4 regions of the Nitratireductor rhodophyticola genome follow, and region 3 is predicted to be linked to each of the others. Evidence: predicted binding sites of a transcription regulator. Region 3 holds the regulator's gene; each other region holds the start of a gene.
What was found. Region 3 encodes PhoB, which activates phosphate uptake and scavenging genes when phosphate is short. Its sites were predicted from a motif close to TGTCATNNANCTGTCAT; they were not measured.
Positions count from the first base shown of each region.

Region 1: KUG85_RS02465 (esterase-like activity of phytase family protein) is a predicted target of PhoB. The motif match lies at 1,178-1,194, and genes of this name have one in related genera.
Region 2: KUG85_RS13315 (esterase-like activity of phytase family protein) is a predicted target of PhoB. The motif match lies at 1,347-1,363, and genes of this name have one in related genera.
Region 4: KUG85_RS01300 (bifunctional 2',3'-cyclic-nucleotide 2'-phosphodiesterase/3'-nucleotidase) is a predicted target of PhoB. The motif match lies at 1,263-1,279, and genes of this name have one in related genera.

Region 1 covers NZ_JAHSSF010000001.1:539,176-541,375, reverse strand. Annotated here, with positions in the region: gene KUG85_RS02465 (esterase-like activity of phytase family protein) at 9-1,100, opposite strand; gene rpoC (DNA-directed RNA polymerase subunit beta') at 1,253-2,200, opposite strand, start outside.
Region 2 covers NZ_JAHSSF010000003.1:475,877-478,076, reverse strand. Annotated here, with positions in the region: gene KUG85_RS13315 (esterase-like activity of phytase family protein) at 1-1,274, opposite strand, end outside; gene KUG85_RS13310 (DUF1013 domain-containing protein) at 1,503-2,200, shown strand, end outside.
Region 3 covers NZ_JAHSSF010000003.1:324,773-326,972, reverse strand. Annotated here, with positions in the region: gene pstB (phosphate ABC transporter ATP-binding protein PstB) at 1-137, shown strand, start outside; gene phoU (phosphate signaling complex protein PhoU) at 160-870, shown strand; gene phoB (phosphate regulon transcriptional regulator PhoB) at 908-1,594, shown strand; gene KUG85_RS12605 (hypothetical protein) at 1,661-1,987, opposite strand; gene KUG85_RS12600 (DUF1328 domain-containing protein) at 2,079-2,200, opposite strand, start outside.
Region 4 covers NZ_JAHSSF010000001.1:280,137-282,336, forward strand. Annotated here, with positions in the region: gene KUG85_RS01290 (Lrp/AsnC family transcriptional regulator) at 18-491, shown strand; gene KUG85_RS01295 (5-formyltetrahydrofolate cyclo-ligase) at 505-1,155, opposite strand; gene KUG85_RS01300 (bifunctional 2',3'-cyclic-nucleotide 2'-phosphodiesterase/3'-nucleotidase) at 1,365-2,200, shown strand, end outside.

The DNA.
Region 1 (2,200 bases), on a different contig from region 3:
ACGGCGATCTAGTTTAGCGCCGGTTCCAGCGTGAACACGACAAACTGCGAGAACTGGCCATTGGGATTGAAGTTGTTGTCGGAGGCCATGACGAGGGTTCGTTTGCCGCCGACATCCGGTCCCCAGGAGACCGCTTCGATGTTGTCCACGTCGAGCCCGAAATCCCCTTCCCCGATCTTCAGAACCCGCGCCTTCCTGACCGGCGTGACATCACGGTCGGCAATGCTTTCCGCGCCGAGAATGTCGCTCGCACCTGCCGTTTCGACGAGATAGAGATTGATCTCGTTTCCAGTCCCCAGTGCAAAGGAACGCTCGACCGCAAGAAACCTGCCGGCCTCGATCTCCAGGATTTCCGTCAGACCGTTATCGTTGTAATAGGGCTCGGTTTCGGATTTCTGGTGGATCGGACCAGTTTCGTAGACATATTCGGCAACCGGCTCCACGCTTTCCACATTGAAGCCAAGAATGCGCGACGGGCTGCCTGCTTCGAGCGTCGCCTTCGGGCCATCCTGAACGAGCGCATTCTCGGTCGCGACCCAGACGGTCTCTCCATCGACTGAAAGTGTCAGCCCTTCAAACGCCAGATTGTTGCGGATGCCCCGTTCGCCGGCAGTATCCGGCAGATAGGCTTCAGGGATCGCGAAGCTGCGCTTGAATGCGCCGTCCGGTCCAGCCTCGTAGAGCGTTGGATTGCCCGCGACGTCGCGTTCACTCGACCAGAACACGCTCTGGCGCGAAGCGTCGAAGCGGATGGCTTCGGGATCGATCGTTTTGGGCGCGAACGGCCCGCCGTTCTCCTCCTGCAGCACATGGCTGGAGATGATATCGACGCCCTTAACGCCGTCTTCCTCAATCGCAAGCTTCAGCCGATAGAACCGCGCCGGCGCTTTTTCCGACCGGTCGTCCGAAATTGCATAAAACACCCCCGCCTCTGCATCATAGTCCAGGCCCGATATGCCACCGAACTCGACGCCGGAGATCATGAGGCCGCTGGGAAGAACGATTTCGCCGAGATAGGCGGGCTTCATCATGGCGTCTGCGTGGGCGAGAGACTGCACCGAAACGGACAATGCCGCAGCGAGGACTAACTTTGTAAACATGAGAACTTCTCCAAAAACCGGGCGGGAATGCACGCCCCGGAAGCCTCATGATCCAGTCGGATGACAGGCACGCGACCATGACGGTGGATCGACAAAAGAAAAGCCGGGCACAGGGCCCGGCTCTTGCATTTTTCTGAGAAGCGATCTGCCGATTATTCGGCAGCGCTTGTCGTCATGTCGGCGATCATCGGATCGGCCATCTCGGCGCCCGAGCTCTTGCGCCGCTCGTCCAGGATCAGATCGTCGCGCGAGCGCGCGATCCGGCGAACCTGGCTCATGGCGCCACCCGTACCGGCCGGGATGAGACGGCCGACAATGACGTTCTCCTTCAAGCCCTGCAGCGTGTCGATCTTGCCGGCGACAGCCGCCTCGGTCAGCACGCGTGTGGTCTCCTGGAAGGAGGCCGCGGAGATGAAGGACGGTGTCTGCAGCGAAGCCTTGGTGATGCCGAGGAGGACCGGCTGGCCTTCGGCCGGCTTCTTGCCCTCTTCCACCAGACGCTCGTTGATCTCCTCGAACTCGACCGAGTCGACATGGTCGCCCGGAATGTAGGTCGAGTCGCCCTGTGCCGTGATCTCGATCTTCTGCAGCATCTGGCGAACGATCACCTCGATGTGCTTGTCGTTGATCAACACGCCCTGCAGCCGGTAGACCTCCTGGATTTCGTTGACCAGGTAGGAAGCCAGAGCCTCCACGCCCTTGATCGCCAGGATGTCGTGCGGCGCCGGGTTGCCGTCGAGAATAAAGTCGCCCTTCTCGATCTGATCACCGTCCTGAAGATGGAACGGCTTGCCCTTGGGAATGAGGTATTCCGCGGGCTCCAGAGTCGCGTCATGCGGCTCGATGACGATGCGGCGCTTGTTCTTGTAGTCCCGACCGAAGCGGATCGTGCCATCGATCTCGGCGATGATGGCGTGATCTTTCGGACGACGGGCCTCGAACAGTTCCGCAACGCGCGGCAGACCACCAGTGATGTCCTTGGTGCGGGCACTCTCGGTCGGGATACGGGCAATCACGTCGCCCGGCTTGACCTTGGAGCCCGGCTCCACGGAAAGAACCGTCTCCACCGACAGCAGGAAGCGCGCATCACCACCACGGGC
Region 2 (2,200 bases), 150 kb from region 3:
GTCAGTTCGTAGACCATCACGTGAGAGCGGGCCGCGCCGTCTTCCACCAGATCGGCCTCGTTTGCCGTAACGAGCAGGTTACGTTCGGGTATGGCCACGAGGCCTTCAGGGCCGATACCGGAGGGCAGGATCTGGACGAATTCCGGCGCACCGCCCGTGTCGCGGTAGACGACGACGAGCGAGGCGCGCTCCAGTGCCACGAAGATGTACTGCTGATCGCCGAAGGTAGCGACTTCCAGTCCTTCCGGCTCGGTGCCCTTGGCGTCCGAGCGCTTGTCGGGATAGTGCCCGGCAGCCGCAGCGCGGAACTCAAGATCATTGCCGCTGTCAAACAGAACGTCGCCTGACTTGCTGAAGATGGTGAAACTGCGCGATCCGCCTTCATAATCGCCTTCATTGGCGGTGACGAACCGATCGCTGTCCAACCATTTCACGGCGTCCGGTTCGCGCTTCAGATTCTGCACATTCTGATCGAAAGCGATGGCGCCGTTGTCGAGCGTGTCGATGTTTTCCAGGCTGATTTGACCGGCGGAGAAATGGCCTGTCACCTCGCCGGTCTCGGCTGCAACCACGGCGATGTGATTGTTTTCCTGCATGGTGACGACGATCTCGCCGGCGTCGTTGAAATCAACGAATTCCGGCTCCGGGTCTTCCGGTGCGATCTCTGCAAGGCCGCTCAGGGAGACGGTCTTCATGCTGCCGCAGTCGGGAACCCCGTCGTTGAGATTGAAGACCTTCAGGTCACCGGCGGGCATCTGCGGGATCACACCGTCGTTCAGGTCCTCGTCGCGCTCGTTCTCGATGGCGACGGCGAGAAAACGCCCGTCACTGCTGACGGCCACTGAATCCGGCTGGCCACCCAGATCGCAGGACTTCTCGGCGGTCTTCGCCGCCATGTCGATCACCACGAGATTGCCGGAAGGGCTTGTGTAGCTCTCGGAGGTGTTCACGGCCGCGATGGCCTTCTGGCCCGCCACAGCCACCGAGGTAGGCTCGCCGTCCAGCCTGAGCATGCCGCCCGCCTTCGGGGCGCTGGCATCGCCGATGTCAACGAAACCCACACCGCCCAGCGGGCTGTCGGAGTAAATCAGCGTCTTGCCATCTGCGCTGCGTGCGATGATTTCCGAGGAGGTTTCGGTGGCTACATCGGTGCCGGCCGGCAGGTTCTCCGCCACCGGGAAGGTGGCGATGCGGTTGAATGCCATGTCCGCATGCGCGGGCAGAATGACGGCCGTGCTTGCCAGCAGGCCCAGAATGATTGCGTGGCGTCCCATGTCTGAAAACTCCCTCAAGACCCATAAGAGCGGTACAATCGGAAGCCTTGATTTCAGGCCGATGACACATCGATGACGGTTCGGTGACACTCCCCATCTGCCGTGTCGCGCAATTTGTTGCGTCAGGGGGACGTTTCAGTTTATAACGCGGGCGATATTTCCCAACATCGGTGGTTATGACCACCGCCCGCGCCAGGGACGCGGGCGAAGGAAGAGGATTCTTGACACATGGCCAACACGCTTCTCATGCCCAAGGCCACCGCCGTTTGGCTGGTCGACAACACGGCACTGACCTTCGATCAGATCGCCGAATTCTGCAAACTCCACCCGCTCGAAGTGGGGGCGATTGCCGATGGTGATGCCGCACAGGGCATCAAGGGCATGGACCCGGTTATGACCGGACAGCTCACCCGTGAGGAAATCGCCCTTGGCGAGGGCAACCCGAACCACAAGCTGCGGCTTTCGGAGCCGAAGGTTCGCGTGCCCGAGACCAAGCGCAAGGGCCCCCGCTACACGCCGCTCTCCAAGCGCCAGGATCGCCCCAACGCCATTCTCTGGCTGGTGCGCAATCATCCCGAGCTCAAGGATGCGCAGATCTCGCGTCTTGTGGGCACCACGAAATCGACCATTGAGGCGATCCGTGAGCGCACGCACTGGAATTCGGCAAACCTCGTGCCGATGGACCCGGTGACTCTGGGCCTTTGCTCGCAGATCGATCTCGATCTGGAAGTGCAGCGCGCGGCAAAGTACCTGCCGCCGCAGGAAAGCACCGGCGAGACCCTGCTTCCGGCTTCCGAGACCGAGGATCTGCCGATCGGTGAGCAGGCTCCGTCCGAGACGTCCTCCGACGAGCAGGAACTCGACGCGGATGCGGTCTTTGCCAAGCTCTCGTCGCTGAAATCCAGCGATGCGGACGAAGAAGAAGA
Region 3 (2,200 bases):
AGCAGGCGGCGCGCGTGTCGCAGCGCACGGCCATGTTCCATCTGGGCAACCTTGTCGAGGAAGGCCCGACGGACAAGATGTTCACCAATCCGGATGACAAGCGCACCCAGGATTACATCACCGGCCGCTTCGGTTGACGCACAGATAAGGAACCAGATCATGGGCGAGCACACAGTCAGCTCCTTCGATGAGGAACTCGGTGAGATCGACCGCCTCATCCGCGATATGGGCGATCTCTCCGGTGCGATGACCCGCGCCTCAACCAATGCCCTGCTCAACTCCGACACTGCGCTCGCGCAGCGTGTCATCTCCGACGACACGATCATGGATGCCAAGCAGCGCGATCTCGACGAGCGTGCGATCACGCTGATTGCCAAGCGCCAGCCGATGGCGCAGGACCTGCGCAGCGTTGTGGGTGCCATTCGCATGGCAGCCGACCTGGAGCGCATTGGCGATCTCGCCAAGAACATCGCCAAGCGCGTGAGCGCGGTCGGGCAGAGCGCCACGCCGCGCACGCTCGCCCATTCCATCGATGCGATGGCAGGTCTGGTGCTGCATCAGGTCAATGCGGTGGTCGAGCACTATGTGAAGCGCGATGCCGAAGCGCTGATCCGGTTGCGCGACGAGGATGAGAAGATCGACATTCAGTATACGTCGGTGTTTCGCGAACTGCTGACCTACATGATGGAGGATCCGCGCAATATCACGTCGTGCACGCATCTTCTGTTTTGCGCCAAGAATCTCGAACGCATCGGCGATCACGTGACGAATATCGCCGAAAATGCCTATTATGTGGTGACGGGGGAACAGCTTCCGGTCCAGCGGCCGAAGCTCGATGAAACACAGATGACGGTCGATGCGGATGCGTAGACGGCCGTAGCAATGCCCTAGGAGAATGCCTTCCATGATTGCCCCCAAGGTCATGGTCGTTGAAGACGACGAACCGCTCTGCGTCCTGCTGAAATACAATCTGGAGGCCGAGGGTTATCAGGTAGAGATGATTTCGCGCGGCGATGAAGCCGAGGTGCGCCTGCAGGAAAATGTCCCGGATCTGCTCGTTCTGGACTGGATGGTCCCGGCTGTGTCGGGCATCGAACTGTGTCGCCGGCTTCGCATGCGCCCGGAAACCGAGCGCCTGCCGATCATCATGCTCACCGCGCGCGGTGAGGAAAGCGACCGCGTGCGCGGACTTTCCACCGGCGCCGACGATTATCTCGTGAAGCCCTTTTCGACACCGGAGTTCGTGGCGCGTGTCCGCGCGCTCCTGCGCCGGGCCAAGCCGGAAGTGCTGTCAACGGTTCTCTCCGTCGGCGACATTGTGCTCGACCGGGAATCGCACCGCGTTTACCGGCGCAAGAATGAAATCCGTCTCGGACCGACAGAGTTCCGTCTTCTGGAATTCATGATGCAGCATCCCGGCCGCGTTTTCTCGCGCAGCCAGCTGCTCGACAATGTCTGGGGTGAAACGATCTATATCGATGAGCGCACGGTTGACGTCCATGTGGGCCGGTTGCGCAAGGCCGTGAATCAGGGCCGGCTTCCCGACGTGATCCGCACCATTCGCGGCGCCGGCTACGCGATCCGTGAAGCCTGAGACAGACCGACACAAAAACCCCGGCGCAATTGCCGGGGTTTTTGTATGTCGTTGCAGTCGGTTCGATCACTTCATGAGCGTGCTTGCGGGCCTGCCATGTTCGTTCCGGGCAACCGCAAAGCTCGTCACCGGCTCAAGGGTGGCCGTCAGCTTGCCGTCGTCCGTAACGTCCCATTCCAGAACCGCGTCGTCATAGACGAGCGCCGGATCAACATAGACACATGTCGCCATAACACGCGGAGCCTCGCTTTCGAGCTCACGCATCGAGACGGGCCTTTCCGCCTCGCACTCCTCGAATGTCTCATAGACAGGCGTGGGGGCGGGCAATTCGCGGCATTCGGCCATGTTGCCGGAGCAGCCGACAATCAGAAGAAGCGCAGCGATGTGTTCCATGGCATTCTCCTTTCATTGTCTCCCCGAAGCGGAAGCCATGGAAGGTCCGCCTCGCCGGGTGCCGCATTCGTTTACGTCATTGTCCCCTTGTTTAACCGCGTCTCCTCAGCAGTCCCATGATCAGGGAAATGGCGAGAAGAGCGAGGAAAATATAGAACAGGATCTGCGCGATTCCTGCGGACGCGCCTGCAATCCCACCGAAGCCGAGGGCGC
Region 4 (2,200 bases), on a different contig from region 3:
GGGAGGAAATTCGATTAATGGCCCTTGATAGGATTGATATCGCTATCCTGGAAGTGCTCCAGAAGGATGGGCGGATCTCCAATTCGGCGCTTGCGGAGAAGGTGGGGCTCTCCCAGTCGGCCTGCTCCCGCCGTCTCGACAATCTGGAGAAGAGCGGTGTTGTCAAGGGATACCACGCCCGGCTCTCAAATGCAGCCCTTGGACATGGCGTTACGGTGATTGTGCATATTTCGCTGTCGGGACAGTTCGAGCGGACGCTCAGCGAGTTCGAAGCAGCCGTGCAGCGTTGTCCGAATGTGGTGTCCTGCCATCTGATGTCGGGTGAGTACGACTATATTCTGCGGATCGCTGCGCGCGACCTGCAGGACTATGAGCGTGTCCACAAGGAGTGGCTGACGGGCATGCCGCACGTGATCAAGATCAACTCGGCTTTTGCATTGCGCGAGGTGGTCGACCGGACAGGCGTGGGGCTGAAGCCGCAGATGGCGTGAAGGCCTGCCGGAATCAGCCGGCGGTAACGATACGATCCATCGGAATGTCGTGCGGCTGGGGATAGATCGTTGGGAGTTGTGAGAAAGCGTATCCGATGCCGATTAGTAGCGGCTTTTTCGGCAATGCGGCAATCGTGCGGTCATAAAATCCGCCACCATAGCCCAGCCTGTAGTTGCCTTTATCGAAACCGACCAGCGGCGAGACGACGATATCGGGAACGATCTCTTTGTCGGTTGCCGGAACGGGTATGTTCCAGACACCGCGTTCGAGTGTGTCTCTGGGACGATAGGGGCGAAAGACGAGGGGCGCGGCTTTCTGGATGACGACCGGCAGGGCCGCCATGGCACCGCGATCATGGAGGGTGGCAAGCCATGGGCGCAGGTCCGGCTCGCCCCGGAACGGCCAGTAGAGGCCGACCACGCGGCCCGATGGATCGCCGATCAGAGCGTCGAGCTTCTGTGCGATGATGCCGGCAAGGCGGGTGCGTTCGGCGGCGGGAACGGCGAGGCGCTCGGCGATCAGGCGGTCGCGCGTGGCCTTGCGCCAGCGGCGGACCTCCGGCCAGATTTCCGCGATTGAGATGCCAGCGCCATCGCCCAGCTCGTGCATGAAACAGGGTGGGGAGGCATGAAGCCTGGTTCTGTCGCCCGGTGTGTCGCTCATCCTCGCGTCTCCTCCGCATTCGCTGCAGCCGGATCCGATGCTGCTGCATTTGCTGTCCGGGCGCTGTTCTGCATGCGACAGGGTTCGCTCACAACGTGCCGGTCGACTGTCATGCGCGCGTCACGAGATTTTGCTGGAAGTCTCGGCGCGACGGCGCAATCATGCTCCTTCGCCGGTTCCTTTTCAAAGGCCCAGGAGAGACGATCATGATGTCCGCATACGCCTCCATGTCCCGCCGTTCGTTTTTAACAGGCTCGGCTGCTGCAGGTTCTCTGGTGCTGATGCACCCTTTTTCCGCCAAGGCTTCGGTGAACCAGGCGCATTTGCGCATTATGGAAACCACCGACCTGCATGTGCATGTCTTTCCCTACGATTATTACGCCGACAAGCCCAATGACACGATGGGGCTCGCCCGCACGGCGTCGATCATCGACGCAATCCGCGCAGAGGCAACGAACTCGATCCTCGTCGACAATGGCGACTTCCTCCAGGGCAACCCGATGGGCGATTACATCGCCTATGAGCGCGGCATGCGCGACGGCGACATTCACCCGGTGATCAAGGGGATGAACACGCTCGGCTACGATTGCTCGACGCTTGGCAATCACGAGTTCAATTACGGGCTCGATTTCATGTTCAAGGTGCTTGCAGGCGCGAATTTTCCGTTTGTCTGCGCCAACCTGACCAAGGGGCAGCTTGCCGCCAGCGGCCGCGACGATGACTTGTTCCTGAAACCCTACGTGATCCTTGACCGGATGGTGAAGGACGGCGATGGCGCGGAGCATCCGATCCGGGTGGGGCTGATCGGCTTTGTGCCGCCTCAGATCATGAACTGGGATTCAAAGCATCTGACCGGCAAGGCGATGACGCGCGACATCGTTCGGGCGGCGGAGGCCTGGGTTCCGCAGATGCGCGAGGAGGGCGCCGATATCGTGGTGGCGCTGTCGCATTCGGGTATTGGCCCGGCGCAGTATGAGGAAAATCTCGAGAACGCCTCGCTGCTGCTTGCCGGTGTCGACGGTATCGACGCCATCGTGACCGGGCA